3 regions of the Pseudoalteromonas rhizosphaerae genome follow, and region 1 is predicted to be linked to each of the others. Evidence: predicted binding sites of a transcription regulator. Region 1 holds the regulator's gene; each other region holds the start of a gene.

Evidence for each region. Region 1 encodes FliA, which starts transcription of late flagellar genes. Its sites were predicted from a motif close to CTAAAGNTNNNNNNNNNNNNGCCGATA; they were not measured.
Region 2: a site for FliA is predicted at 5,841-5,867, ahead of PVK79_RS06550 (VC2046/SO_2500 family protein). Genes of this name have one in related genera too.
Region 3: a site for FliA is predicted at 5,982-6,008, ahead of PVK79_RS01675 (DUF5610 domain-containing protein). Genes of this name have one in related genera too.

What each region holds. Positions count from the first base shown of each region.
Region 1 covers NZ_CP118496.1:4,103,034-4,113,565, forward strand. Annotated here, with positions in the region: gene PVK79_RS17700 (chemotaxis protein CheW) at 1-665, opposite strand, end outside; gene PVK79_RS17705 (ParA family protein) at 669-1,439, opposite strand; gene PVK79_RS17710 (flagellar motor protein MotB) at 1,448-2,407, opposite strand; gene PVK79_RS17715 (flagellar motor protein) at 2,413-3,177, opposite strand; partial or broken gene PVK79_RS17720 (protein-glutamate methylesterase/protein-glutamine glutaminase) at 3,170-4,301, opposite strand; gene PVK79_RS17725 (chemotaxis protein CheA) at 4,370-6,568, opposite strand; gene PVK79_RS17730 (protein phosphatase CheZ) at 6,583-7,347, opposite strand; gene cheY (chemotaxis response regulator CheY) at 7,365-7,748, opposite strand; gene PVK79_RS17740 (RNA polymerase sigma factor FliA) at 7,789-8,499, opposite strand; gene PVK79_RS17745 (MinD/ParA family ATP-binding protein) at 8,526-9,386, opposite strand; gene flhF (flagellar biosynthesis GTPase FlhF) at 9,379-10,532, opposite strand, start outside.
Region 2 covers NZ_CP118496.1:1,544,540-1,555,071, reverse strand. Annotated here, with positions in the region: gene PVK79_RS06580 (esterase-like activity of phytase family protein) at 1-685, opposite strand, end outside; gene PVK79_RS06575 (YdcF family protein) at 873-1,400, opposite strand; gene PVK79_RS06570 (RNA recognition motif domain-containing protein) at 1,534-1,773, shown strand; gene PVK79_RS06565 (M28 family metallopeptidase) at 2,007-3,626, shown strand; gene PVK79_RS06560 (PDC sensor domain-containing protein) at 3,672-4,616, opposite strand; gene PVK79_RS06555 (DUF6172 family protein) at 4,823-5,125, opposite strand; gene PVK79_RS06550 (VC2046/SO_2500 family protein) at 5,285-5,806, opposite strand; tRNA gene PVK79_RS06545 (tRNA-Tyr) at 5,919-6,003, shown strand; tRNA gene PVK79_RS06540 (tRNA-Tyr) at 6,053-6,137, shown strand; gene PVK79_RS06535 (M48 family metallopeptidase) at 6,430-7,161, opposite strand; gene PVK79_RS06530 (ion channel) at 7,247-8,227, shown strand; gene PVK79_RS06525 (MHYT domain-containing protein) at 8,477-10,532, shown strand, end outside.
Region 3 covers NZ_CP118496.1:346,296-356,827, forward strand. Annotated here, with positions in the region: gene ccoG (cytochrome c oxidase accessory protein CcoG) at 192-1,622, shown strand; gene PVK79_RS01650 (serine/threonine protein kinase) at 1,687-2,664, shown strand; gene PVK79_RS01655 (thiol:disulfide interchange protein DsbA/DsbL) at 2,694-3,317, shown strand; gene PVK79_RS01660 (thiol:disulfide interchange protein DsbA/DsbL) at 3,352-3,990, shown strand; gene PVK79_RS01665 (2-thiouracil desulfurase family protein) at 4,056-4,502, shown strand; gene trmA (tRNA (uridine(54)-C5)-methyltransferase TrmA) at 4,508-5,608, opposite strand; gene PVK79_RS01675 (DUF5610 domain-containing protein) at 6,038-7,159, shown strand; gene murI (glutamate racemase) at 7,223-8,038, shown strand; gene PVK79_RS01685 (RNA recognition motif domain-containing protein) at 8,001-8,480, opposite strand; rRNA gene PVK79_RS01690 (16S ribosomal RNA) at 9,103-10,532, shown strand, end outside.

The DNA of each region.
Region 1 (10,532 bases):
TCTTCACTACGTAGTGTAATATTATTAACTAGCTTTTCAGCCAACAATCCCCATTGGCTATTACCTAAAGTAATTAAGTATTGGTAGTTTAATTTGTCTTCTAACTCTTGGGTATACTTTTCTGGCATCACCCAGCGAGCAGTATCGACTACATTAAGATTCTCATCACGATTTAGCATCACTCCTTTAAACCACTTGGGTTTACCAAAAAGCTGATTAACTTCACCTAATTGATGAATACCACCTAATGCTTTTAATGGTACAGCGAGAGTCAGCCCTGCCACTTCAAAGAATAACGCCTGAAACTCGCCGTCAAAATAATCTTCTTGACGCTGTACAGGAGTCTTGTCTTTAGCAATATTTAACTGTTCGCTCACTTTAGCTATATCTTTGATATTAGCTTGGATCTGTGGTTTCTCAAGGAGCGGTGTAATTTGCGCTGGTATTTCTTTCTCAAGGCTCGTCTTTGGCTCATCAAGTGCGTTTGGCTGCACAATCGTTTGCTGCGATGCCTTTAGTGGCATTTTATTGCTACTTTCTGTGGATGGAACTTGTTCGAGTAATTTTGCAACCGGGTGTAAGTCTGTTGACTCATCGTCTTCGCACAGTAAAGCCCCCAAGTACTGGGTCATTACTTTTTCATTAGCAAATAATTGCTTACTCATTCATTAACCTTGTTCAATCAAATAATCGAGTAATGCGCGATAAGCATAAACACCTCTTGAGCGTGGACAATACTGAATCGGTACTTGTTGAGCTAAACTTGCATCACGGAACTTAGTGTCTACGGGTATTACCCCTGGCCATACTTTTTCTTGGTACGTTTGCTGTAATGTCTTATATGCTTCAAGGGATGCATTTGTGCGCTTATCATACATTGTAGGGATAATGGTATATTGATACTGCTTTGATTGCGAGCTTTGCATTAATTCCATGGTCCGCATCATTCGGTCAAGCCCTTTGAGAGCTAAAAACTCAGTTTGTACTGGCACTAAAATGCGCTCACTTGCAGCCAATGCGTTAACCATTAAGACACCTAACACTGGCGGGCAATCTAAAATAGCATAATCATAATGCTCACTAATTTTTGCTAAGGCTTTTTTTAAGATAAGCCCCATTCCGGTCTTATTACCCATACTACGATCGAGTGTCGCTATAGCCATAGTTGCAGGAAGAATATCTAAGTTGTCTATGTTCGATGGACACAAAGCTTGCAATATTTCTTCACTTGCCATGGTGTTACCACGGGCAAATATATCATACACACTAACTTCTAAATCTTCTGAATCAATGCCAAAGTAATACGTTAAAGATGCATGAGGATCGGTATCAATCAGTAATACCCGCTTTCCTTGCAGCGCTAATATACCAGCTAAACTCACAGCCGTGGTCGTTTTCCCTACTCCGCCTTTTTGATTTGCTACCGTCCAAATTTTCACATCACACCTTATTTTTGTTCGTTGCGCGTTGTAATTCGTATACCACCGTGTGGGAGTTGGATCACTTTAATAGTGTTATCATCACTTGGCAACTCAATTGGCTGCTCAGCTTCAGTTTCTATTGCTGATTGCTCGATTGATACAATGGGCTTGGGTGGTAAACCATATTTTGATAATGCAACGACTACTTTACGATTTTCAGCACGCCCTTGCTCTGTATCATTATCAGAAAAAGGAGAATACTGACCGTAACCTTCGATGGCCATTCGCGCAGGGTTGATACCCAATGCATCAAGTTCGACTAAAATAGAAGTCGCTCTTGCAACAGATAGCTCCCAATTAGAACGAAACATTTCATTATGAATAGTTTCATTATCTGTATAACCACGTACCCTGACGTAGTTATCTACAGGAGCAATAATATCGTTCACTAATTTTATTACTGCTTTCGCGCGTTGATGCGCCACAGCACTGCCACTGGAAAATAACATTCCTGAGCTTAACTCAATAATCAACCAGTCTTGGTGTAACTCTAAACTTGCTTCGCCATCGCGTATTTCATCGATCAAAGCTGATTGTAATTTAGTTAATAAACTATCTAGCGGTTTACCTAAGTGTTTTTGTTTTATGTTACTGGTGTCGCTTTGGCCATCAAGTAACTGCGGGCCAACTTCTTGCTTTTGAATACTCTCACCAAACAACAGTTCTTTTTCTGGGCTTACTCTGTCGGTTAATAAACCAGTACCGGTCACACCTTGGCCTTCTTGGCTATACTGACGAGCTGACTTGTCAAAAACCTGCTCCAGCGAATCAGATAAAATTTGGAAGCTTTCTTCTTTATTAATCGCAATCGCATACATCACTACAAAGAATGCAAACATAATAGTCATGTAATCGGCGTACGACACTAGCCAACGTTCTGTATGCTGACTTTTGGTCGATGAGTGACGAAGTCGACGGCGCATCATAATAATTATTCTTGTAGCTGACTTGGACGCTCTACACGATACGCTTCAAGTTTCAGCTCAATATTGACAGGGCTATCACCTTGGCTCATTGCAATAATTCCTTCAGCTAATAACTCATGAAACAGCATCTTTTGTTCTACTTGTTGTTTTAGCTTATTAGCCATGGGTAAAAACAGTAAATTTGCTAAACCAACCCCATAGATGGTCGCGATAAAAGCCGTCGCAACCCCCGCACCTAACTTTTCAGGCTCAGTGATAAATGACATTGCTTGGATCAGACCAAGCACTGCACCTAATATACCGATAGTAGGACTGTAACCGCCCAACGCCTCGTACACCCGGCTGGCTTCAAGTAAACGTTCCCTTTCTAACAATAAATCAATTTCTAACGCATCTCTAAGTTTTTGCTCGCTGTTACCATCAATCAATAAACTCAGGCCTTTGGCAACGTACGGGTCTGGATGTGTTAATGCTACTTCTTCAAGCGCTAAATACCCTTCTTGGCGAGCTTTTTGTGACCAACTTTTAACTTGCTCAATTGCTCTGTCGATATCATGACTTGGAGGAAAAAACACCCAATGACTTATTCTTAAGACTTTATTAAACGTATGTGCCGGTGTTTGTAGCATTACAGCACCTAACGTACCACCCAATACAATAATTAGTGCTGGGCCATTAAATAAAGCACTTACAACCCCACCCTCTAGTGAGTAACCATAGCCAATCGCCAAAAGTGCAACGAACAGGCCTAGAAACGACAACTTATCCACAACCAATTTCTCGAACTAACCGATTAGCAACCTCTTCAAGTGCGATACTTGCCGACGATAGGCCAGCGTTAGCAACCGCCTGTGGCATACCATATACCACACTGGTTTTTTCATCTTGCGCCCAAATAGTGGCGCCGGCTTGTTTGAGCATTCTTGCACCATCTCGTCCATCAGCGCCCATGCCTGTAAGTACCACAGCTAACACATCACCTTGAAAAGATTTGGCTGTACTAGCAAAAGTAACGTCAACACTGGGCTTATTAAGTGATCCGCGCACTGTCGTCCTCAAAAACACGTAACGTGCGATTTCCACCTCGTCCCTCAACCAGCATCTGTTGACCACCTGGCGCTAGATAAGCGACGCCTGGCATTAATCGGTCGCCTTGTTGTGCTTCTTTTACTTTTATTTTGCACAAGCCATTTAAACGAGCGGCAAATGCTGGCGTAAACGCAGCTGGCATATGCTGTATTAACAAAATGGGATGTGGGAAATTGGCCGGCAACTTAGTCAAAATAGTTTGCAGTGCGACAGGCCCCCCTGTGGAGGTGCCTATTGCAACTATTTGATATTTCTTACCCGAAGCACGTGTATTAGCTGCAATGTTCGAAGCGGGCGCTGTGCTGCGGTTAAAACTTCTATCAGGTTGAGTTATCGCAGGTCGACTTGTTGTACCTGCAGAAACGGAAGGTATTGATGTCGGTGTCGGCCTACTGAAGCGTGATAGACGCTTGCGTCCAATTTCTTTTACTTTATTTTGTAATAACTTAATCGCATCTTCATTATTACGAGCAATGTCTTCAAATTTTTTCGGTAAAAAATCTAAAGCACCCGCATCAAGTGCGTCTAAGGTTGCTGTTGCGCCATCACGGGTCAAGGAAGAGAACATCAGAATTGGGGTTGGATTTGCTGCCATGATCTCTTTTACAGCACTAATACCATCAAGCACAGGCATTTCAACATCCATAGTGATTACATCTGGACGCAATTGATTTGTCTTGTCTACCGCTTCTCTGCCATTTACCGCAAAACCAATTACTTCAATATCCTTATCTTTCTCGAGTATTTCGCTCACCCTGCGGCGAAAGAAACTTGAATCATCAACAACTAAAACTTTAACTGCCATTGGCATACTCTATGTAAATTTTATCTGTGAGAGCCATATATAGCTCTCACAATAAGATAAGAATTGGACTAACCTGCGTAATGTTTTAACAGGTTTGGAACATCTAAGATTAGCGCTATACCACCGTCAGACGTGATCGTTGCACCTGCCATACCAGGTGTTCCTTGTAGTAAAGCATCAAGCGGTTTAATAACAACTTCTTCTTGACCAATCAATGAATCCACTACAAAACCAACTTGTTGCGTACCTATTTGTACAATTACAACATGGCCTTGAGCTTTGCGTAATGATCTGTCAGCACCTTTGACTAACCAATGTTCTAAATAAAACAACGGTCGTGCTTTCTTACGAACAATAATGGTTAATTGGCCATCAACTACATTCGTTTTAGTTAGATCTAGGTGGAATATTTCATTAACACCAGCCAGTGGTAATGCAAATGTTTGCTCACCGACAACCACCATCAATGTCGGCAAAATAGCCAACGTTAACGGAACTTTAATTTCTAGGATTGTACCTACACCTAGCTCAGATTGAATACTCACAGAACCATTTAGTTGGGTAATTTTGGTTTTCACCACATCCATACCCACACCACGACCCGAAATATCAGAGATCTGTTCTTTGGTGGAAAAGCCTGGTGCAAAAATAAGGTTATAGGCTTCTGTATCAGATAATCGAGCAGCTTGCTCGTGATCAAGCACCCCTTTATTGATAGCTATTTTTTTCAGCTTTTCGGGATCCATACCAGCACCATCATCTCGAATGGTAAGCAAAATATGATCACCTTCTTGCGATGCTGATAAAGTTACAGTCCCAGTCCTTGCTTTACCTGCCGCTTCACGCACATCAGGCATTTCAATACCGTGGTCTACAGAGTTACGCACCAAGTGGACTAAAGGATCTGCCAGTGCCTCAACTAAGTTTTTATCTAAATCAGTTTCTTCACCCACGAGCAATAAATTGATGTCTTTTTTCAAACTGCGGGCTAAATCACGTACTACGCGAGGGAAACGACCGAACACTTTCTTGATCGGTTGCATCCGCGTTTTCATCACCGCACCTTGCAAGTCCGCAGTTACTACATCAAGGTTTGAAATGGCTTTACCCATCGCTTCACTTTCAGTATTGGTTGCTAAACTGACTAAACGATTGCGAACCAATACCAGTTCACCGACCATATTCATTATTTGATCAAGGCGTTTTGTATCAACGCGCACAGTGGTATCAGCTTGTGGTGGAACTGATTTTTTCGCAACAGCTGTCGCTGGAGCTGGCTTTTCAGCCGCTTTCGCAGGCTCAGACACTGCTGGTTTAGGCGCAGGTTTAGCTGCGGCAACAGGTGCTGGGGGAGGGACTGGTTTTTGAGCGGGTGTTGGCTCAGTATCTGCAACTGCTTGTGGTGCACTCCCTTTGCCGTGCAATTCATCTAATAATGCTTCAAACTCATCATCGCTGATCTCGTCTGGACTATTACTTTTAGTTGGCTCTGATGACGCTTGGGGCGGTTTAGGCGCAGTATTTTCGGTGCTTGCAGTATCTTTATTACTGACCAAACCAAAGCTACCAACACCATGTAATTCATCTAATAAATTATCGAATTCGTCATCAGTAATATCACTATTTGATGACTCATTGCTAACTGTTACTGCTGGAGTTACAGGACTTTGTCCTTTTCCATGCAGCTCATCTAGCAAACTTTCAAATTCATCTTCTGATATATCATCGATTTGAACATCTTTTTTATCGCTATCAACTTGACCATCAAATAACAAGTCAAATGCAAATGGATCATCAGAATCATCTAAAATAGCATCAGCATCAACAACAGGAGTATCGTCTGCAGGCTCAGCAGCGCCAGTTAGTTCTTCAGCAGTTGGCGGCAATCCCAATTTATGTAAAACAGCCAGCAACTCTGGATTTGCAGGTTCTGGTTTTTCTCGGCTTTGGATGGTCGCAAACATTTCGTTGATAGTATCGAGCGCTTGCAAGATCACGTCCATCAGCTCAGAATTAACCTTACGAACACCTTGACGCAATAAATCGAAAACGTTTTCTGCACCGTGACAAGCGTCAACTAGCTCAGTCATGCTTAAAAAACCTGCGCCGCCTTTTACCGTATGAAAACCACGGAAAATTGCATTGAGTAATTCGGTATCATCTGGGTTATTTTCAAGCTCCACCAGCTGTTCTGACAAAAGCTCAAGAATTTCTCCAGCCTCTACTAGAAAATCTTGTAAAATATCTTCATCGACTTCAAAGCTCATGCAGTTCTCTCCTCTTAGAAGCCCAAGCTTGATAATAAATCATCAACATCATCTTGTCCTGAGACAACATCATCACGAGATTCTTTATCAATAATTGGCCCTTCAGGGCCTGCAAGTGTATTTTCAGCAGGCGGTTTTTCAATGACTGGTGCTATTGTTTTTGTTTCGCTATCATCTTGGCTACCAAATGCTGTCAACAAGTGGATCAAGCTGTCTTCTACTTCTCTAACAAGCTCTATCACTCGACGGATCACTTGACCTGTTAAATCTTGAAAATCTTGTGCCATCAAGACATTGGTCATGAGTCCTTGCAACTCATCCGTTTTAGTTTGCGAGCTATTCATGAACTTATCTAAGCTGTGGCATAATGTTTTAAACTCACCTAGCTCAATTTCACGATTCATTAAACGATCCCAAGTGGGTTTAATGTCTGAAATATCATCTGCAAGCTGTTGGGCAATTGGTAAACTTGCTTCTACAGCATCCATGGTTTTATTAGCAGCGTTCTCTGTCATTTCCATAACATAGTTTAGACGCTGCTTAGCATCGGGGAGTGCGTCTTTGGTCAAATCAGCTAAACGTGTATCAAGCTCAAAATTTTTCAACGCATCATGAAGCTGACGCGTAAGTTTGCCTACTTCGGCAAATAATTCTGATTGCTCTTTTGACGCCGCATCAATAATTAACTGATCAGCTTTATCTTGTTCACCATTTTCAAGGTAAACCACAAGCTGCCGGGCTTGTTCTAAACTGATCTGAGGCGCAGCTGGTGCTGACATAAGCCTCTCCTATTTATTTAACCTAAACGCTCAAACACTTTTTCCAATTTGGTTTTCAGTGTTGCGGCTGTAAATGGTTTAACGATATAGCCGTTAACACCAGCTTGTGCAGCAGCAACAATTTGTTCTTTTTTAGCTTCTGCTGTTACCATTAAAACAGGGATGTGTTTCAGGCTGTCATCGGCCCTGATAGCGCGCAAGAGGTCAATTCCTTGCATGCCAGGCATGTTCCAATCTGTTACTACAAAATCAAATTCTTGATTCTGCAACATCGGTAAAGCTGTTGAGCCATCATCAGCTTCTTGTACATTTGTAAAACCCAAATCTCTTAACAGATTTTTGATAATACGTCTCATCGTCGAAAAATCATCAACAACAAGAATTTTCATGTTTTTATCCAAAACATCCTCCGGTGAGGTCTGAACCTATATTTACTTACTACTAGTTAATCCAGTCATTGATTTTTGCTTTGAGCTTAATCATCGCCTGACCATGTATCTGACTCACACGCGATTCGCTTACATCGAGTATATGTCCAATCTCTTTTAAATTCATTTCATCATTATAATAAAGCGACAATACTAACCCATCTCGTTCAGGTAAAGATTGTATAGCTGTTAATAATGATTGATTAAAACGTTCATTTTTAACGTTATTAAAGGGCTTGTCTAGTGCTAAATCATGTCCCACTGGTGTGATAACATCTTCATCAATTCCCAAGTCTTCTATACCTAAAACCTTACTTGAATTTACATCACTAAGAATATGATGGTACTCATCTAGCGTAATATCAAGTTTTTCAGCAACTTCACTGTCTTTAGGTTCTCGATTCAGGCTGCTTTCTAGCTCACTAATCGCTTCAGCAACTCTGCGGCTATTACGGTGCACTGAGCGAGGAGCCCAATCACCTCGGCGCATTTCATCCAGCATCGCACCACGAATACGAATGCCCGCAAAGGTTTCAAAGCTTGCACCTTTAGTCGCATCAAAGTTTTTTGATGCTTCAATTAACCCTATCATCCCCGATTGAATCAAATCATCGAGTTGCACACTCGCGGGTAAACGAGCGATCAAATGACAAGCCACTTTTTTAACTAAAGAAGCATGTCGCTCAACAATCACATTTAAATTTTGTGTCGATTGATATCCCATCGCTTTATTCACCGATGCCGTCATAGTTAGCCGTTTACTAATTTTTCTATGAAAAATTCTAAATGGCCAGATGGTTGATTAGGTATAGGCCATTTAACTGCTTTTGTCGCTAATGTTTTAAATGCAATTGCCGCTGGAGAATTTGGAAATAAATCAACAATTACTTTTTGACGACGAGTTGCTTTACGCATGTTTTCATCATAAGGGACTGTTGCAACCAATTCCATTGAGACATCCAAAAAGCGATCCGTTACTTTTGAGAGCTTAGCAAATAGTTCGTGGCCTTCACGCATACTGCGCACCATATTAGCAACTATTTTAAACTTATACACACCATGCTCACGACTCAACACTTTGATTAATGCATAAGCGTCGGTTATTGAGGTCGGTTCATCACATACTACTACCATGACATCTTGCGCTGCGCGCGAAAAACTTAATACCATGTCAGAGATACCAGCAGCAGTATCAACAATTAATATATCAAATTCGGTATTCAACTCACTAAAAGCACGAATTAATCCAGCATGTTCTGATGGAGAAAGTTCCACCATACTTTGTGAGCCTGACGTCGCTGGTACTATTTTAATTCCTGCAGGCCCTTCAACTAAAATTTCATCGAGCTCACATTCACCTGATAGTACATGAGATAGATTACGTTCAACCCGAAGCCCTAACATCACATCACAATTTGCTAAACCCAAATCGGCATCCAGAACTAACACTCGGTTTCCGAGCTGACCCAACGCAATCGCAGTGTTAAGTGAGACGTTAGTTTTCCCTACGCCACCTTTACCACCTGTTACAGCGATAACTTTAACGCCGTTATTATTGTTTTGACTCATTTTACGCAGGCCACTTGCTTGATCTAATACTGTGTTAATCATACATCCCTACTGTGCTTGACGCTACTGCTTGGCGTCGTGAATGTTGTGCTTTTGTTCTTTTTAAATACAATTGTTCTGCTTTTTTTACTAATTTCTCTGCATTGGCGACCCGAATGTCCTCTGGAACGCGCTGACCGTTAGTAAGATACCCTATTGGAAGGCGATTTTGAATCGCTATACTAATAATCTCACCTAAACTTAATGATTCGTCTAATTTAGTGAAAATACAGCCACTTAATTGTACCTTCTTAAAATGTCTTACGGTTTCTTGTAAAACATTAATTTGTGCGGTCGCACTGAGCACTAAATAATTGCGAATATCGACACGTTGATTACGCATTAATGTATTTAGCTGCTCAGTTAAACGTAAATCACGTTGGCTCATTCCCGCGGTATCTATTAATACTAGACGCTTATTTCGTAAATGATATAAAACTTCTGCTAATTCATTGGCATCTTTAACTTGTTTTACACCACAACCGATGATCCGGCCATAAGTAGCTAACTGTTCATAAGCGCCAATACGGTAAGTATCAGTGGTAATTAGCGCAACTTTATCTGCACCATATTTTTGTGCGCCAAGGGCTGCAAGTTTTGCCACGGTTGTAGTTTTACCTACCCCAGTAGGACCAACAAGTGCATATACCCCGCCTTGGCGAAGGATTTCGTTATTTGTAGTATGCATTTGGTTTTCAACCATTTGCAATAGTGCTTGCCAGGCTTGCTGACGTGACACATCGTCCGGAATAAAGCAGGCCATTTGCTCTGCAACTTCACTGTCGATACCCATTCCAACTAAACGATCGATCATGCATGCGCGAGTAGGATCGCGACGCGCTAAATCTTGTTGCATCAAACCCGATACCTGATACTCAAGTAATTGACGCATCGCAGCCATTTCATCACGCATAGCGGTGATTTCATCTGTTTTGGCTGCACTTTTTGTTGGCATCGGAGTATCTAAATCATCAAAACCACTTTCTAGATCATCATCAAAACCTAAGCTATGTGCTTGCGTTTGTGGACGCGGCGCAGTATCGCGACGAGCAAAATCACTATGCGCTTGTGGTTCATGGCGAGCTTGCTGTGCTTGATGTTGTTGCTGTGGTTGATACTGAGTAGATGTATCAATCCCTGACTGGCTAA
Region 2 (10,532 bases), 2.6 Mb from region 1:
CGCCATCAGTCGTATACGGTACTTCACCTGTTCCACCTAATGCAGCTGAATTTGGTAGGCCACTAATATTGTTACCATCACGATCTTTGAGCAAAATATCTTTAATCTTAGCGATATCACCCGTTGACTGAACTGCAAATAAACCAATACGCGGCGTGTAGTCAGGTGTTGGGAACTTCTTACCATTACCGTGAGGTGCGCCCTCTTGAGAGGTTCGATAATTAGAATTAGGACCACGATCAGTTAAAGCATAAAATTGTGTCGTATTCATCGGGTGACCATCCATATCAGAGCCGTAACCACCATTGCGTACCTCAAAAGTAGATCCTGGGTAATAATAATTTTCTAGTTCGTTGCGCATTACGGTATAAGATAGACGCTCACCGGTAGTCCCAAAATTATCAGGGTTACAAAGAAAGGACGTACTTGTAACCTCTGTTGTGGCTAAAGCACCATTGCGGTCGGCATCCAAACCCGAATCAATTTTTATGCCGCCCATCCAACAGTTGCTATCGCCCATATTCAACTCTGTTTGCATAACTAAGCTGTTTAATCCAACAGCACCGTCTATACCGCCATTACCATTCGTGCCATCTGTCCCATTAGCACCGTCTTTACCATCACTACATGCGCCTAGTAATACTGTTACTAAAACGAACGATAGGTTTAGTTTAAATTTTTTCACAACAACTCCATTTATACTTTTTATAATTAGAGTGGTCATAGTAAGCAGTAAAAATGACAGCAATTAATGCCTAATAATTACTAACTTGAACTTTCAATGAAACTTGCATGACAAATTCATAGTTGATTATGAATAAACATCAAATAAAGAGGCTCTTCAATCGATTACAAGTAACTAACGGACTTATTTAAGCGCTGAGCAGCTTAAGCACATTCGCTTCCTCACGCTGCATTGCCTGACGTTCATGGGCATACAACTGCGCTAATTTAATCTCTGACAATGGCGTTTTAGCACTTACCAGAGTTAGCTCTAAATTAGGCTGCACATGACTAAATACATAATGAACTCGCGCAATATGAAATTCTGAACTGACTAAAATGGCCGCGGTTATATGTTCCGCTATAAGTATTGGCTTAGTGAGTAACACATCCTCAAAGGTAAAGCGGCTTAGTGCCACCGGTAAAAAAGCAGATTCGGGTATGCCAAGTTCAATTAAGTAACTTTTAGTATATTCACCATGGGCGTGGTTAGTGGTATTAAAATGTGCGCCAAACCCGCCGGTGCACAATACCTTAACAGAGGGGTTTGCTTGGTATATTTGATAAGCTCGCTGACAACGGCTTTTTGCTATTACTGATAAACTACCATCGTTGTTATTTGGCCCACCTAAAACAATCAGTGCCGTTTTAATTTCGCTATTCGTCGCTGCTCTCATTACGCGATTCTCAATTGTTTTTTATTCTTTGGCTATCAGCTTAAAACTATTTTTGCGGTTTGCAATTAATCATTAGGTCAAACGGCTTTTCCTTGAGACAATCCACACTGTTATTTTTAAAACATGGTTCTTTATGAAACTATTAGTTAGAAACTTATCACGTACTATCACTGAACATGAGATCCGCGTACTTTTTACTGAACACGGTAAAGTAGCCGATTGTAATTTAGTACTAGATAAAGAAACCGGCCAATCGAAAGGCTTTGCCTTTGTAGAAATGCCAAACGATGCAGAAGCTGCTGTAGCAATAAAAGCATTGAATCAAAGTACTGTTGATAAAAGCAAGATCCGCGTAAAGAAAGCTGACGCTTAAACGTGTTATTTTGTTGCAAAAGGCCAGCACTCTTCGCTGGCTTTTAGCTTTTCCCCACACAACTTCTGCGCCAGTCCCTTTCACCCAACGAAATTTAATTCAATCACTAAATCATAGTACCCAAAATCAACTAATTGTATTTTATAAAAATATCTGCGCTTCATGGCAAAAAACTAGACAGCAAAACCGACACCCCATATAGTCACAGTATGTATCCTTAAAAACCTGCAATTATGTCTCCTCTTTTTAAATCGCTCAGTATAACTTTATTATTGGGCTTAATTGGCTGTTCAGAGCCTGCTCAAGAACAGGCAACGCTTGACAATACAACCAGTGTAAATTTAAGCAATATTAAACAACATATTAAAACCCTTGCCTCAGACGAATTTGAAGGACGCGGTCCATTAACGCGCGGTGAAGTAAAAACTGTGGGTTACTTAAGTGACCAATACCAAGCGCTTGGATTAACTGGCGCATATAATAATAAGTTTTTACAGCCGGTAAAAATGGCGATGGTAACCGCTGATCAAAACATGCAATTAAAAATTGGCGACTTGAGCTTTACCGCTGGAAAAGATTTTACGGCGCGAACGAAACAATTACAGCCACTTATTGATGTTCGTAATTCAGAGGTAGTATTTGTTGGTTATGGCATTAATGCGCCCGAGTATAATTGGAATGATTATAAAAATATTGATGTAACGGGTAAAACGGTTGTTGTGTTAGTAAATGATCCTGGGTTTGCTACGCAAAACGATGCGCTATTTACCGGCAACGCCATGACCTACTACGGTCGCTGGACTTACAAATACGAAGAAGCCGCTCGCCAAGGCGCAGCCGCAGTATTTATTGTGCACGAAACAGCGCCAGCTGCATATCCTTGGGGCGTAGTTGAAAGCTCAAATACAGGCACAAAATATACCTTGATGGATAACAACCTAAACGCATCAGAACTACCGGTAATGGGTTGGCTAACACTCGATGCAACCGAGCAGCTATTTAAATCAGCAAACTTGAGCTATCAACAATTAAAGCAACAAGCACTTAACGACGACTTTAAAGCTACTGCGCTTAATTTAACAGCAAACCTTGCATTTAAAAACGAAGTGTCACACGCTAAATCACACAATGTTGTTGCGCAATTAACGGGCAGTGAAGCGCCTGATGAATATATTGTGGTCAGCGCACATTGGGACCATTTTGGCACTAAGCAAACTGATAGCGGGCCAAAAATTTATAATGGTGCAGTTGATAATGCCTCAGGCAGTGCTGCCACAATTGAAATCGCTCGTATATTAAGTAACATGCATAAACAAAAACCGTTTAAGCGCTCGATTATTTTTGCAAACTTTACCGCCGAAGAAACAGGGTTAATTGGCTCAGAGCAATTTGCCAGTGGCGAACTTATCCCTACCAAGCAGATGGTCGCTCTGTTAAATATTGATGGTATGAATGTGCTAGATGGCACCGATTACATACTGCAATACGGTAAAGGTTTATCACAAATGGAAGACTACCTTAGCAAAGCCGCAAGCAAACAAGGCCGTCATGTAAAAATGGATCCCGTGCCACAAAACGGCCTATTCTTCCGATCAGATCACTTCTCACTAGCTAAACAAGGCGTACCTGGTTTACTGTTTATGAGTTTAGGTGATACAGATCCAGATTATATTGCTCATAAATACCATAAAGAAGCTGATGATTACTCTGCTCAGTGGTCATTAGGTGGTGTAAAACAAGACATCGAGTTAATTGTTGATATCGCATCACAACTGGCAAACAACGGTGATTGGCCAAAATGGCAAGCAGATTCAGATTTTAAAACTCGTCGCGCCCAAGACCGCGCAGAATAAATTAAGTTGAGTTGGGGTAGGCATTCATCGCCTACCCCATTTTTATTAATGCCCTTTCTTATTGCGTTGTGCGCTCAATAATAAGGTTTCGGCTTTTGCCCCTAAATACACATAAATAGCCAACGCAATCAATAGCCCTACAACCGCCAACATCATATAAATTGCCGGTAATAAATACTGCAACTGCCCCAGCGCTGCCTTAAACATCGTTAATAACGCTTCAATAGACACTGCAATTAAAATAGTTGAAATAAACCGTGTGATAGTGCGCCGCGTTGAACTGTGCCTAAAGATATCTTTATGCATTAAAATTTCTTCTTCGAGAATCGTTTTACCTAAATCAAATATTGCTAACGCGAGGGTGATAAAAATGATGATCGTAAACGGTTCGAGCGGATCATTTTCTATAGAGCGGACAAACAGTAAGCTATAAATATCACCAAACACCCTACCAAGTAAAAATAACACTAAGATAAATAAGCAACTGACAATAATGCCATAACCCGCTTTAAAAAATGGCGTCATCGTGGCGCGAGTACGATCCCCCATAATAAATTCGATTAATTGCGTTAGACATACATCAATCACTAAATAGCGATTTTCGCCATATGAAGCATGTAACGATTTTATTGCTGAAATACATAAGTGATTGGTCGCGATCGAAATATAGGGCGGCGTAAAACGAGTATGTTGCTGCTGTTGGATACCTTGAAAATACGGCCGTTCACTCAAATCCTGTGAATCGCCACGATTATTTAAGGTTTTCATATACTGACGTTTAAAGCAGACATTATTACCTAGCTGCACGCCATTTTTATCTAAACAGTATTGTAATTCTAAAAATGGGTATTGAGCGATTAAGTAACGATTATCTTGTTGTTTTTTAACACCGTCTTCTAAGCTTGCTAGCACTGAGTCAAGTAAGTCGTGGATCACGGTTTGGTATTCTTGGTAACGTTCGACGCTACTGATATAACTCATTCTTGCCATGTGTTTGCTCCTAACTGCATAATTAAAAGTAATAGCAATTACAGAACCAACTTTACAAAAACTTATAAATCAATTAGTTGTATTATTTAAATAAAATAAATAATCTATTTCGCACCAACCAGGTGCAAAATAAAGTGCTGGACTTACTTTTTTGCAAGCACAAAAAATGGGCTACTTAGCCCATTTTTTCATTAAATCAATTACTTTTAAATTTCATCATCAGAGTCTTGCACTTGACGTTGTGCAGCTCTAGCAATGATTTCAACATAAAACGACTCTAAGCCTTGTTTTTCAATTTCGCTGATTGAGTTGCTAATTTCAGCAACGTGCACCACTTGGGCATCTTCAGCAGTGTTACCAAATTTACAATCAAATGCCCAGTAATCAGCATCAATTGGCAACGTTTTGTTACGCTCTCTTTTCAAATACTTTTTTACTTCATGCTTTGCAGCATCTACCATGCGAGGGTATTTGATTTTCTCGTGATTCAGCGTGAATGTTTTCTTCATTACGTTCCTAATTACCTTGATTTAATGATGATGGCAATAATACCAAGTAAATTGGAAATGCCATTTGGGGTCATTATAGCAATTGCATTTAGTTTGTGGATGCTTTTTTTACACTAAAATAAATAAAATATTTTTACCGATAATTATTACAGCTTAATATCACGCTTGGGCAAGGTGTAAGGGTTGATGAAGCTCAGCATTATTAAGGCTATCGTAAAATGCAGCCGCATCCATTTGCGGATGATCCAGCTGTGTTTCTTTATCTAAATGACGCTTTCGCACGACAAGTTCGCAATTATCAATCACCATTAGTGGAATATGGTTTTTATCATCTCTGATCACTAATGGTTCCGGCGCAAGGCACGAGCGTAAACGAATATCTGCCATGCTGCCTTGTTGTAATAGCTGTGCATTATGTTGGCCAATGAGCATATCAAATTCATCTGGAGCCAATGCTTGCTCAGGCCCTGCCCCTAATTGTTCACGTAATTGCGCTTCAGTTGGTGTTGAAGCATGTGCATCAAATGGGGTTTTAGGGAGATGAAATTGACTAAAATCTAACACGTCATGAGAAAGCATTGCCAATAATAATGCAAACTCGCCACGACGGTGTTCTGAGACACTTTTGGCAAGACGATTGTTAAGTTGACTCTCTGTGATTAACAAATCATCGATTGGCATAGACTTTAGCCGATTGCAGTTAGTAATAGATATTTATCGGCTTTATTTAATATTTCTTTAGCTTTTTTCTTTACTTAAATGCTCACTTTGCTATTATCAGCGCCGTTGCATTGGAGGGGTTCCCGAGCGGCCAAAGGGATCAGACTGTAAATCTGACGGCTCAGCCTTCGCTGGTTCGAATCCAGCTCCCTCCACCACTTTTCTTACCGCTAAGTTAAGTGGGGCCAAATGCGACAAAATTAGTGTGGAGGGGTTCCCGAGCGGCCAAAGGGATCAGACTGTAAATCTGACGGCTCAGCCTTCGCTGGTTCGAATCCAGCTCCCTCCACCACTTTTCTTATCTATCAGCAAAACTTCATTCTTCGAACTTTATTCTCGCTAACTTTATTCTCGCTAACTTTATTCTCGCTAACTTTATTCTCGGTAACTTTATCCTCGGTAACTTTATCCTCGGTAACTTTATCCTCGCTAACTTTATCCTCGCTAACTTTACCCTCGCTAACTTTACCCTCGGTAACTTTATCCTCGCTAACTTTATCCTCGGTAACTTTATCCTCGGTAACTTTATCCTCGCTAACTTTACCCTCGCTAACTTTACCCTCGGTAACTTTATCCTCGCTAACTCATTCGACTACCCATTGTAAACTCGCACCGTGTTGCCTTAACCATTTTGTTGCTTGCTTATAATCAGGATAAAACTCACTGACGCGCTGCCAAAATGCGGCACTGTGATTTAAATATTTCAAGTGAGCTAGTTCATGCACAATTACATAATCAATAATACTCTGCGGCGCACTGGCTAATAACAAATTAAAGGTCAATTCTCGTCGTCGATTACAACTGCCCCAACGACGCTTATAAGTATGAATGCGAATACTGCTAGGTAAAGCCTCTGCCATTTTTAGGCAATAAGCATGTACACGCATTTCAATATAATTTTCTAATTGCTCATGTAAAAAACTTTCGAGCAAGGTTTGGTACATTGGCTGCTGATGCTTAACCCGTCCAGAAAGATTTAGCTGTAACACATTCCCCAGCTGATTTTTTACTAGCTGCCATGCGCTGCGCGAGCTGACACCATAAGTCAGTATCATAGGTTGTGAAAAAACCAGTACGCGATTATCTTGTAATGGGTATTGGCGAGTATCAAGCATTTGACTTTGCTTATTAATTTGCGCATTGATCCAGTCAGTTTTACTTAGCAGCCAGCTTTCAAGTTCCTTTTTAGCAACCCCAACAGGCGCATAAACTGTGACACTTTGTTGCTGGACTTTGATAGCGACAGTTTTGCGGCGGCGACTACGTTTTAATGTATATTCAAACAAACCTAACTCTTGTAATTGACCGACAGTCATTGAACTAATTAACAGGTCACTATAATACCTTGCAAAATAACTGCTAATCTATAACTAAGTAGAATTAAATAAAGCGATATCAAACATGCCTGATAAGCCTTGTTGTCGTTATACCTCTCCCGATGGCCATCATTGTCAAGAAACAGACATGGGCTCAGGTTTTTGTTTTTGGCATGATGCCAAATTTGATAAGTCAGGCTTAGATCTGACCCAAAAATTAGAGCGCTATGCAAAAAAGGGAGGATTATTACAGGGATTGCAATTAAAACGCGCTAACCTCAATGGGCTTAATTTGATAAAACAAGATGATGAGGATGGTTTTGATTTATCTTACAGTAATTTTTATCGTGCAACGCTCACCAACGCTCACCTGTTTAATAATAAAATAGCCCACAGTTCACTGATGAAAGCCAACTTGCACGAAGCAAGCCTGCATTACTGCAACCTACAAGATACAAATTTATTGGGTATAAAACTAAACAACACCCGTATTGATAACATTGAGCTAGGCGCTGAACTATTACAGGAAAAACAAGCTAAAGCAGCGCTTAAACATACAGATAAAAGCGCAGCCCTTGACTTATTTGAACAATCAGAAGAAATATTTCGCAATTTACGTAAAGCATCAGAACAACAAGGCTTATTTGAACTGGCGGGTAATTTCACGTACAAAGAACTGCGGATGCGTCACGCACAATATCCACGGGGTTCAAAAAAACGATTAGCCTCGAGCTGTATTGATATGTTGTGCGGGTATGGTGAAAAGCCTGAAAATGTGATCCGTTTTAGTTTGTCACTGATCATCTGCTGCGCCCTGTGTTATTTTATTTTTGGGGTGATGGATGCTGGTCGTATTATGCAGTTCAATCCGGCGGCAACATTAAGTGATAATTTATTAGCCCTACTTAATAGCTTCTATTTTAGCGTGGTTACTTTTACAACCTTAGGATATGGCGATATTACTCCGGTTGGTTTCTCCCGATTCGTTGCTGCAGTTGAAGCGTTTTGCGGGAGTTTCTCTCTGGCACTATTCGTAGTCGTATTTGTCAAACGTATGACCCGATAATTACCGATTACTTTATCTGCGAAAATAAATAGTTCAGCTAAATACCTGCTATAAAACTGGTTATAAATGATGCTATCATTACGCACAATGAAACTTAGCGAATTGATTTTAAAAAGTTTTTGATTTTGTTAAATTTTGCAGCTAAATATGTAAACAAATAACAGGCATTTGCGCAAAATTAATTAATTGTCTTAACATATATTTCAGGTGATATTAGTTATTACTGAAATAACAGTGTATTGAGCCGTTATGCTTACCGCTTTTTTTATTACCGATCACGATCCGAGCCTTCTTATTAATGGTGTTTATGACCCATTTTTAGTCGCTCTGTCTGTTTTAACGGCTATTTTCTCTGCATTTTTTGCAACTTACATGATCGATCTGGCCAAAGAAACACGCTTCAAAAGTTATCAAAAATTAGCCAACTCAACGGCTTCCTTGGTACTTTCTGGCGGTATTTGGAGTATGCATTTTATTGGTATGTTGGCATTTTCACTGTGTACAAATATCAGCTACGACCCAACACTCACCTTTTTATCTTTCATTCCAGCATTTTTAGCCTGCCTAACTGGCGTGTCATTATTAGTAAAAAATAACGCCACTATTTTCAGTTTAATACTGCCCTCGGTACTACTCGGCGCAGGTATCGGCACTATGCATTACAGTGGTATGGCAGCAATGGAATTGAGCCCGCTGCTACGCTACGATCCATTGATGTTTGGGTTGTCAATTATCGTTGCCGTTGTACTGGCGTTTATATCTTTATATGCTCGCTTTAATATTAAAAAGCACCTCCCAACACTAAATTCTTTGCAGACGCGGTTGATCAGCGCAATCATTTTGGGTTTTGCTGTTGCAGGTATGCATTACATGGGAATGGCGGCAACACGGTTTGTTGCAACCTCGCCATTAATTGGTAATGACAGCGCCAGCTCAGAACTTACATTTGTTGCTATTAGCGTAGTGTTCGCCACCATTATTCTAACCGCGATAGTTGCTATCATTAACGGTATGGTACGCTATCGCATGTTACTTGAAGAAAAAACAGGGAATGAATCTCGCTTAGAGGCTATTTTATCGACCGCTATAGATGGCATAGTAACAATTAACAATCGCGGTATTATCTTAAGCTTTAATAACGCTGCAGAGAATATTTTCGGCTGGCATAGCACTGATGTAAAGGGTAAAAACATAAAAATGCTGATGGCAGATGATATCGCAGCCGAGCATGATGAATATCTATTAAAGGCACATCACATCGATTTAGGTAAAGTTATTGGCGTCAATCGTGATGTTCTTGCTAAACATAAACAAGGTCACCTATTTCCTATTCGCTTAGGTATTGGTGAAGCAAACCAGCCAGGACAAGAGTCAATATTTGTTGGCTTTATTACTGACTTGACTGAGCAACGCAAACTACAACAAAACCTCATAGCGAAAGAACAACAATACCGCTCGCTGATGAATAATATGCCTGGCGTGGTATTTCGCTGCCAGTTGGATAAAAGCTGGAGCATGATTTTTATTAGCCCTAGCATTAATGAAGTAACTGGCTATGTCCCATCGGAATTTATCAATCAGCATATTCAGTTTAGTGATTTGATTTTTAAAGATGATAACAAACGCATCAATAAATCGGTCGAGCAAGCGATCGCTGCTAAATCGCAATACTCAATTGAATACCGACTACGTCATCGAAGTGGCAAGCTAATTTGGGTGCTTGAGAAAGGTAGCTTTGAGTTCAACAAGCAAGGTGAAGCGATTTGGATCGACGGCGTTATTATCGATATTAGTGAACGTCGTGAATACGAAGATAAATTAAAGTTGGCGAAAATAGCCGCCGAAGATGCAGCTCAAGCCAAACAGTCATTTATGGCGAATATGAGTCACGAAATTCGCACACCGATGAATTCGATTATTGGCTTTAGTGATTTATTGATGGATACCCCACTTGATCAAGACCAACAAAAGCACTTAATTATCGTAAATAATGCGGCTCGCTCGCTGTTACGGCTATTAAATGAAATATTGGATTCTGCAAAACTTGAAAAAGGTAAGCTGACCATTGAATTAGTGCATTTTAATCTTCAAGCGGTGCTTGATAGTATTATTTCTACATTTTGGTTAGAAGCAAAAAAGAAAGATCTAGAACTAACACTTACCATCAAAGAGTCTGTTCACCCTACTTATTACGGTGATCCAGACCGAATTCGCCAAGTTTTAACAAATTTAATTGGTAATGCAGTTAAATTTACAGCTCAGGGCTCAGTGAATGTCACTGTCAGTACGACACAAAATAATTACT
Region 3 (10,532 bases), 1.6 Mb from region 1:
TGAATATCAGCTTTTTTGAGGAGAGTTGGTATAATGACAGAGAACAATTAGATTTTTCAGAAATCTCTGAACTTTTACAGCACAGTAGTTCAGTTTGCACTATTTTTAAATGTAAGCTTAGTTGTTAGCTATCTAAATAGCGTTATATGATTGTTTGACTTTCATTCTCCAAGCGGCGTTGAGGAACTTCGATGGACAAGCAAATAAAAGTAAAAAATATTCCTAGTGAGGTCAAGATCGAAAAGCCCGATCTCTATGCTCAACAGGATAGATTTAATCCCCGCAATCGCATTTATGTACGTGCGGTTAAAGGGTTACATCAACTATTAAGACAGCGCATTGGTTTTCTTGGTATGTTGGCGTTCATGGCGCTGCCATGGATAAACTTTAATGACCAACAAGCTGTGTTATTTGACCTCATTGGTCAAAAATATAACATTTTTGGGCTAACTCTATGGCCACAAGATTTTACTATTCTTGCTTTTATTCTGATGCTTGCTGCATTCGCGTTATTCTTAGTGACCACCTTTTACGGTCGGGTATGGTGTGGCTATACGTGCCCGCAAACAGTCTGGACGTTTATTTTTATTTGGTTTGAAGAAAAGTTCGAAGGGACAGCGAATCAACGCAAGAAGCTTGATCAGCGACCAATGGACTTTGATAAATTTTGGCGTAAGACAGCCAAGCATACAGGTTGGATAGCTTTTTCTTTATACACCGCACTTACCTTTGTTGGTTATTTCACACCTATTCGTCAGCTGTTACCGGATTTTGTTACTTTTGATGTAGGTGGCTATGCGCTGGTTAGCATTATCGTATTTACTGTATGTACTTATGGTAATGCTGGATGGATGCGCGAAATTATGTGCTTGCATATCTGCCCGTATTCGCGCTTTCAATCTGCAATGTTTGATAAAGATACCTTCACAGTAAGCTACGATGAAAAACGTGGTGAAAATCGTGGGCCACGTAGTCGTAAACAAGATCGAGAAGAGCTTAGCTTAGGTGACTGTATTGACTGTAATTTGTGTGTACAAGTATGCCCAACAGGGATCGATATTCGCAATGGCCTGCAAGCTGAATGCATTAACTGTGGCGCCTGTATCGATGCCTGTGACGGGGTAATGGATAAGATGAATTATCCGCGCGGGCTTATCTCATATACCACTGAGCGTAACCTAGAAACGCCAGAGAATAAAACCAATCCTCTGCGCGCTAAGATTGTTGGTTATATTGTTATATTAGTGGTGCTCAGCGCAGCGCTGGTAACGAATATTGTAATGCGTAAGCCAATGGACTTAGATATTATTCGCGATCGAAATCAACTCTATCGAGTCGATTTTAATGGGCTTGTCGAAAATACCTACACACTTAAAGTGATCAACAAAGCACAATACGAGCAAACCTTTAATATTAAGGTGGCAGGACTGGAGAACTTTAAGTACATAGGTAAGCAAACTTTTACCGTGCAAGCGGGCGAATCGCACAACGTGCCATTATCATTGGTGATGGATCCGTATGATTTGAAAGCGCCTATGACCGAGTTTAATTTTGTATTATCGCCAGTGGACAATCCAAGTTCACAAATTTCGCAGCCGAGTAACTTCTTTAAAGCGCGATAGTTAAGTACACTGATAACAAATAAAAAGCGGGATTTTCCCGCTTTTTTTATAATTGATGAGAATTATGAGTAAATTTAGTTTTGTTGACCTCACCCCAGATTCGATTTTAGATGCGGTCGAAAGTATTGGTATTTACGCAGAGTCTGGCTTATTAGCACTGAATAGTTACGAAAACCGTGTCTATCAATTCAAAGCTGAAGATGGCCTACGTTATGTGGTGAAATTTTATCGCCCCGAGCGCTGGAGTAAGGCACAAATACTCGAAGAGCATAGCTTTGCATTTGAATTGGCTGATGCGGAAGTGCCTGTAGTTGCGCCGATACAGCGTAATGGCGAAAGCTTATTTGAGCATAATGGTTATCTATTTACTTTGTTCCCAAGTGTCGGGGGGCGCATCTTTGAAGTTGATAATCTTGATCAGTTAGATGTGTTAGGACGCTTGATTGGTCGAATGCATCAAGCAGCTAAAGCCAATGTTTTTAGCGAACGTCCGATCATAGGGTGTGACGAGTATCTAGATACAGCTAAAATTCAGTTACAAAACAGTAATCTGGTGCCTAGCAGTTTAACTACCGCGTTTTATACTATTTTGGATATGGTGATCGCTAAAACGAAATCGCTTTACCAGCAGGTGGATACTATACGTTTACATGGTGATTGCCATGCCGGTAATATTCTTTGGGCCGGTGATGCGTTGATGTTTGTTGATTTGGACGATAGTCGTCAAGGGCCTGCGATTCAAGATTTATGGATGATGCTCAGTGGCGATCGAAACAATCAACTGTTACAGTTAGATACCTTAGTGACTGCCTATGAAGAATTTTGTGATTTTGATCACACTCAACTCAAATTAATTGAACCATTACGGGCAATGCGTATGATTCATTATATGGGGTGGCTAGCTAAACGTTGGGAAGATCCGGCATTTCCGCGGAACTTTTCATGGTTTGCTGATGACAAATACTGGGAGCAACAAATTTTAGCGCTGAAAGAGCAGTATTCTGCACTTCAAGAGCCGCCGCTGAAGTTGCTGCCTAACTAATTATTAAAAATATTTGAAACGAGAGTCCAATGCTTAAAAAACTAAAATTGAGTTTACTACTGTTATGTTTACCTTTTGCTGCGATGGCTGCAGATTTTAAAGCTGGTGAGCACTATGACGTACTAAAAATTGAAAAAAGTAAAACCTCACAAGTAACAGAGTTCTTTTCATTTTATTGCCCGCACTGTTTTAAGTTTGAAGCTGTAGCTAAAGCAATGGAAAAAAGCTTGCCTGCAGGTACTGAGTTTGTAAAAAACCATGTCAACTTTTTAGGTGGTTTAGCGCCAGAAGTGCAAAGTAATTTGAGTTATGCGTATATCATTGCTAAACAGCATAACAAAGGTGAGCAAGTTGCAGATCAAATGTTTGACAGCATTCATATAAAACGTGCTCCACTCAATAACATTAAAGACGTCAAAGCATTACTTGCAGTAAATGGTATTGATAGCGATACCTTTGATAAAGATATTGCCAGCATGCCTGTGATTGCGGCGGAAAAAGCCATGCAAGACAAGCAAAATAAGTTTTCACAAATGGGAGCCTTAACCGGTGTACCAACGTTTATCGTTAATGATAAATATAAAATCAATATCAATACCATCAAGAGCCAAGAGCAGCTTGATGAGTTAGTTGCCTTTTTATTACAACAATAAGCTATTAAAACAATAATTTTTGGAGTTTTTACCGATGATCAAATTAGTTAAAGCAGGATTGCTGGCACTTTTATTACCATTAGCCGCGAATGCAGCACCAACAACTTATGAAGAAGGTGTGCATTATGATGTAGTATCTGAGCGCGCTAGTAAAAAGCCAGAGGTAAAAGAGTTTTTCTCATTTTATTGTCCAGCGTGTAATAACTACGAAGCTCTATTAGTTGAGGTTAAACCTAAACTTGATACAAGTATTGAGTTTAAAAAGAGCCACGTCGATTTTGTTGGTGTGCGTGATCCTGAAAATCAACAAATGATTTCACAGGCACTTGCAACAGCTGAAGTACTACCACAAAAAGATGCCATTATTGCTGCTATGTTTAATCATGTTCACGTTAAACGTGCTAAGTTTAATGAATTAGCTGATGTTAAAGATGTATTTGTCGCGCAAGGTGTTGACGGTGATAAGTTTGATAAACTGTATAAAAGTTTTTCAGTACGCACTATGAGTTCAAAAATGAAGCGTGACCAAGATTACTATAAAGATAAGGGGGCACTGCGTGGCGTACCAACATTTATCGTAAATGGTAAATATAAGCTTAACCTAGGTCGTGAATCAGGTATTACTGAGCCTGAAGATATTAGCAAATTGATTAATTACTTAGCTGCTAAATAGAGCGGTTTAGTGTTTATTGTAAAAAAGCTCCGTACGCGGAGCTTTTTTGTTGCAGGTGGTAAGAAATGCATAAAATACTGGTTTCAAGTTGCTTACTTGGTGCTCCCGTGCGCTACGATGGTAGCGGACAACAGTTACTCCATCCGCAGCTAATCGCATGGCAGCAGGAACGTATAGTCGCTTTTTGTCCTGAGATTGCTGGTGGTTTATCCACTCCTAGAGATCCTGCTGAAATCGTCAACGGTAAAGTGATTACCAATACTGGTGATGATGTGACACCGGAATTTCAGCTAGGTGCAAAACAAGCATTACGCCTTTGCCAACAGTACAATATTCGTTTTGCGCTATTAAAGGAATCAAGTCCTTCTTGTGGTCGTAATACAATTTACGATGGCTCGCACAGTGGTATTAAGGTGGTTGGAATGGGATTAACGGCTTCGCTATTAGAAAAGAATGGTATTAAAGTCTTTAGTGAGCAGCAAATGCCAGCGCTAGTAAAAGCACTGGCATAGATACTTTACAATTTACGTTGTAAAAATACCCCTGATTCAATGTGGTGGGTATATGGAAATTGGTCAAAAATCGCAAACCGTTTAACTTCATGAGTGCGAGTTAGGTGCTCTAAATCACGCTCTAGCGTATCAGGGTTACATGAGATATAAATAATACTCTCGTAGTTAGCCACCAAATCACATGTTAGTGTATCCATGCCTGCGCGCGGCGGATCAACTAAAATGGTCTGACAATCATAGCTGCTTAAGTCAATCCCTTCTAAACGTGAGAAGGTTCGTTCGCCTTTCATAGCTTGAGTAAACTCTTCGCTCGACATACGAATGATATCTAAGTTAGTTACGTTATTTTTAGCAATATTATACTGCGCTGAGTGTACTGACGATTTAGAAATTTCGGTTGCTAATACACGATTAAACGAACCAGCTAAGGCAATTGAAAAGTTACCGTTACCACAATAGAGCTCTAGTAAATCATTTTTTAGTGGTTTACATAAGTCTTGTGCCCACTCCAGCATCTTAATGTTTACTTTAGCATTTGGCTGCGTAAAGCTGTTTTCAACTTGTTGGTAAATAAGTTGCTGGCCATTAACTGTTAAACGCTCAGTAACAAAATCATCACCGAGTACTTCTTTTTGTTTGCGAGCACGCCCAATAAAATCAATTTTAAAGCGCTCACTCAATGATTCTTTTAGTGACTTGATAGCTGCTAGCCATTCTTCGTCGAGTGGTTTGTGATAAAGCAGACTCACTAAAATCTCACCGCTTAAACTAGAAAGATAATCTATTTGGAATAATTTACGACGCAAGACTTCACAGCCTTTAAGATTATCGATCATTGCCTGCATTACTTCCCCAATTAGCGGCGCTGCAGGGTCAAACACATCGACTCTGATTTTGTCTTTGGTGGCTTGATCAAACATAATGTGGAATAACTCATCGCCATCGTGCCATACTCTAAATTCAGCGCGTTGACGGTAATGAATTGGCTCAGAGGCAAAGACTTCTAATTGTTCAACACCAAAGCGTTGGAATTGCGCAATGATACGTTGCTCTTTTTCATTTAACTGTGCGTCGTATCCTGTTGTATCGATCTTTATAACCGCCATTACCTACTACCTTATTTCATTATGCTGTTTATCGGCGCTATTGTAGGGGGCAGGGATTATTTGTCTAGGGTCTGTTTATCTTTCTAGGTTAATTTTGCAGCTGTGCGTTTGGTTTTTAGGCAAGGCAGAGCCTATGTAGTGTGGTTATTCCCCATAAATAGGCGATAACGTAGCATAAATGCCAAACGCGCGCTGCCCGAAGGGTTCTGCCTAGGGGCGATTAACTCTTTGTTGCTCAATTTTTACTTAGCCCACTAGGTTACAAATCTCGCGCCGCGATTAAATCGCCCCGAGGTTGAACAAATTTTAATCCTTAAAGGTCAACAGGCCCTAATTTTGAGTAATAGCAAATGCTGTTTTTTTGTACATTTTACTTTAGTTATTTATTTTTGGGCCGATACTTAAGTAAGCAAAAATAGGAGTCGGATCATGAAAATTGGCAACTTTGGCTTTGTTCCAAACAACAACGTCAATAAATACAGTAACAAAGCTGCATTACAGCAACCTACAATACAGTCGCCTCAAGATAGTTACCAGCAACGTGGTAAAGAATTAGCAGCAAAAGTGTTAGGTGACAAAATGGCTGAGGCTTTAGGCTTACCTGTCGCGGAAGAGAAAAAAGACAAGCCACTATTTGATTTTGAAGAAATCGTCAAAAACGTTTTGGATTTTGTAACTGGTGCCGTTAAGAAAGCGCAAGTCAATGGAGCCGATAATGAAAAACTCAAAGGTATGCTTAGTGATGCACGCAAAGGTGTGCAAACAGGTATTGATGATGCTTATGGTGAATTAAAAGATACCGGTATTCTAAACGACGAAATTGAGCAGGGCATAGAAAAATCCAAAGAAGGTATTTTTAATGGCCTGGATGAGTTTGAAGAGGATTTATTTAACCCTAAACCGGATTCTGTCAGTGTTACTCAATCACAGTATTTAAGTTTAAGTAATAATGCTCAGTATAACTTCACCACTGCAGAAGGTGACGAGGTGAGTATTAGTTTTGCTGATGCATTTAAACAGCAATCAGCCAGTAGTTATCAGCGTAATGGTCAAAATGAAGGCTATGCCAGTGCATCATCACAATCGCGGGAGTTATCATTTAGCATGTCAGTAAATGGTGACTTAAACGAAGATGAACAAAAGGCTATTAATGCAATGATGGAAGACTTGCAAAATGTTAGTAAAACATTTTTTGGTGGTGATTTGGAACAAGCCTTTGAACAAGCACAAGAGCTCAACTTAGGCAACGAACAGCTCGTCGCGTTTTCAATGGACTTAAAGCAAACTAAAACGTTTGCAGCAATAAAAGGCTATCAAGAGAATAAACCAACACCAGAGAAAGCTGTGGCTGAAAAAATAGCTCCATTTAATGACGATCTAAAAAATGCCTTTAATAAAGCGGGTGATCTTGGTTTGCAAAATGAACTGTCAGGCATTTTACAATGGTTAAATCAAGACCAAGAGGAAATAGGCAAATTAGTCGACTATACAAAATCAATGTTTGAGCAAATGAATAAATTGCGCTCAGCAGCACTAGAGAGTGAAGCATAAGCTTTATTTTCAGTATACCGCGTGGCAAACTGCTCAGCTTAGTTATTATAAGGAGCGAGTTGTTTGTCACCTCATATCATGGTTTTTGATTCGGGCATTGGTGGTACCACAGTGCTGAAGCATATTCAGCAATACATACCTGATGGCCGTTATAGTTATTTTATGGATAACGCCTACCTACCTTATGGAAAGCTGAGTCAACAAACCATAATTCAGCGCCTCACCGGATTATTAATTTTTATAGAAACACAACAATTACACGTTGATGTGTTAGTTATTGCTTGTAATACCGCATCTACTTCAGCACTGAGCGCGCTTCGCGAATTAACCACGATACCGATCGTCGGTGTAGTACCTGCAATTAAACCCGCCGCTTTATTATCTAAGTCACAGCATATTGCCTTATTGGCCACACCAGCAACAGTACAAAGTAGTTATACACAACAGTTGATAAGCCAGCATGGTCAAGCTGTCACAGTACATTTATATGCAAGTGTTGAACTTGTAACGTTGGCGGAACAAACATATCAAAGTAAAAAGATTATCCAAGACAAACTAGTTGCAGAGCTCGATAGTCTCGCTATTGATAATAGAGTGGATGTAGTCGTGTTAGGTTGTACGCATTTCCCAATTTTAGCAAAAGGTTTGAATGAGTATTTTAACAGCACTGTATTATTACTTGATTCCGGCGTAGCAATAGCCAAACGGGTGTGTGCAATACTCAAAGAGCATAATATAGATTGCAGTGATGAGCTTGATGCTAATTGTACAGGCAAGAAAAAGCCGCTACGTTATTACGCAACGGCTTCTATTTATGTTGATAAGCAACCGGTGGAGCTAGTTACGCTGATTGATCCGACTCAGAACGAAAAGAGTTAGATTCATCATCTTGTTTTTGTTTTGCTTCACGAACTTTCAATGTACGTTGTTGGAACTCGCTATCGTTTAATTTTGCAATAGCATTATCAGCATCTAGCTCTGCCATTTCAACAAAGCCAAAGCCACGACGTTTGCCAGTATTTTTATCCTTTAATAGGCGTACATTAAACACTTTACCTTGTTCTTCAAATAAAGCGCGAACTACACCTTCATTTGCACGATAAGGAAGATTGCCCACATAAAGTGTTTTTGTTTTTACTTCGGCTTCTTCTACATCGCCAGATGACATTGCAGCTATAACTACACCACCAATTAATAAACCAGCACCAAATAACAGTGCAGGACTTAATTGTAGGCTCGAAAGCGCAAAATTAACTATAACGAAACCAATAACAGCAAGGATAACTGAAGAGATAAGAGATTTTTGATCGGGTAATTTCATTTTGATCTACCAATAAACAGGAAATAAACATTAATTTAACATTGTGAACTTGCTATCTTAACGCGATAAATGAACATAGCAATGATATTTATGTGAAATAATTTAATTTACATCAAAAAAGACTCGAAAAAGCATCGATTGAGTGTTCTTTTAAAGCGTTTTGCATGCTTTTTGAGCGAACAGTCAAAAGATTGAAAAAAAGTGTTGATCTGTTTTTGGAACTCCCTATAATGCGACCCCACTGAGACGGGAAACGCCAACGCATAGCGAGGCACGAACAACTCAGAGAGTTAAATAAAACTTCGGTTTTAAATATTCGCAAGAAAGTTTAAAGCTAAGTGTTGACTCGAAAAATAAAGGATGTATTATACGCATCCCTAGCGACAATGTCGCAACGTTCTTTAACAATATAAAGCAATCATCTGTGTGGGCACTCGTACAGATTGAGTTCTAACAGCCAAGCTTAGTTCGCTAAGCAAGGCAAAAAATTTAGAGTCTCAATTAAAACTGAGTGACCAACAGAAGTAACTTATTTATAAGTTGCTTCGGCACAGTCAATTCAATATCGAAAGATATTAAATAAATTCAGAATTCATTGAGCTGTCGAAAGACAAAAAACTTTTAATTGAAGAGTTTGATCATGGCTCAGATTGAACGCTGGCGGCAGGCCTAACACATGCAAGTCGAGCGGTAACAGAGAGTAGCTTGCTACTTTGCTGACGAGCGGCGGACGGGTGAGTAATGCTTGGGAATATGCCTTTTGGTGGGGGACAACAGTTGGAAACGACTGCTAATACCGCATAATGTCTACGGACCAAAGTGGGGGACCTTCGGGCCTCACGCCAAAAGATTAGCCCAAGTGGGATTAGCTAGTTGGTAAGGTAATGGCTTACCAAGGCAACGATCCCTAGCTGGTTTGAGAGGATGATCAGCCACACTGGGACTGAGACACGGCCCAGACTCCTACGGGAGGCAGCAGTGGGGAATATTGCACAATGGGCGCAAGCCTGATGCAGCCATGCCGCGTGTGTGAAGAAGGCCTTCGGGTTGTAAAGCACTTTCAGTAAGGAGGAAAGGGTAGTTTTTAATAGAGGCTATCTGTGACGTTACTTACAGAAGAAGCACCGGCTAACTCCGTGCCAGCAGCCGCGGTAATACGGAGGGTGCGAGCGTTAATCGGAATTACTGGGCGTAAAGCGTACGCAGGCGGTTTGTTAAGCGAGATGTGAAAGCCCCGGGCTCAACCTGGGAACTGCATTTCGAACTGGCAAACTAGAGTGTGATAGAGGGTGGTAGAATTTCAGGTGTAGCGGTGAAATGCGTAGAGATCTGAAGGAATACCGATGGCGAAGGCAGCCACCTGGGTCAACACTGACGCTCATGTACGAAAGCGTGGGGAGCAAACAGGATTAGATACCCTGGTAGTCCACGCCGTAAACGATGTCTACTAGAAGCTCGGAGCCTCGGTTCTGTTTTTCAAAGCTAACGCATTAAGTAGACCGCCTGGGGAGTACGGCCGCAAGGTTAAAACTCAAATGAATTGACGGGGGCCCGCACAAGCGGTGGAGCATGTGGTTTAATTCGATGCAACGCGAAGAACCTTACCTACACTTGACATACAGAGAACTTACTAGAGATAGTTTGGTGCCTTCGGGAACTCTGATACAGGTGCTGCATGGCTGTCGTCAGCTCGTGTTGTGAGATGTTGGGTTAAGTCCCGCAACGAGCGCAACCCCTATCCTTAGTTGCTAGCAGGTAATGCTGAGAACTCTAAGGAGACTGCCGGTGATAAACCGGAGGAAGGTGGGGACGACGTCAAGTCATCATGGCCCTTACGTGTAGGGCTACACACGTGCTACAATGGCGCATACAGAGTGCTGCGAACTCGCGAGAGTAAGCGAATCACTTAAAGTGCGTCGTAGTCCGGATTGGAGTCTGCAACTCGACTCCATGAAGTCGGAATCGCTAGTAATCGCGTATCAGAATGACGCGGTGAATACGTTCCCGGGCCTTGTACACACCGCCCGTCACACCATGGGAGTGGGTTGCTCC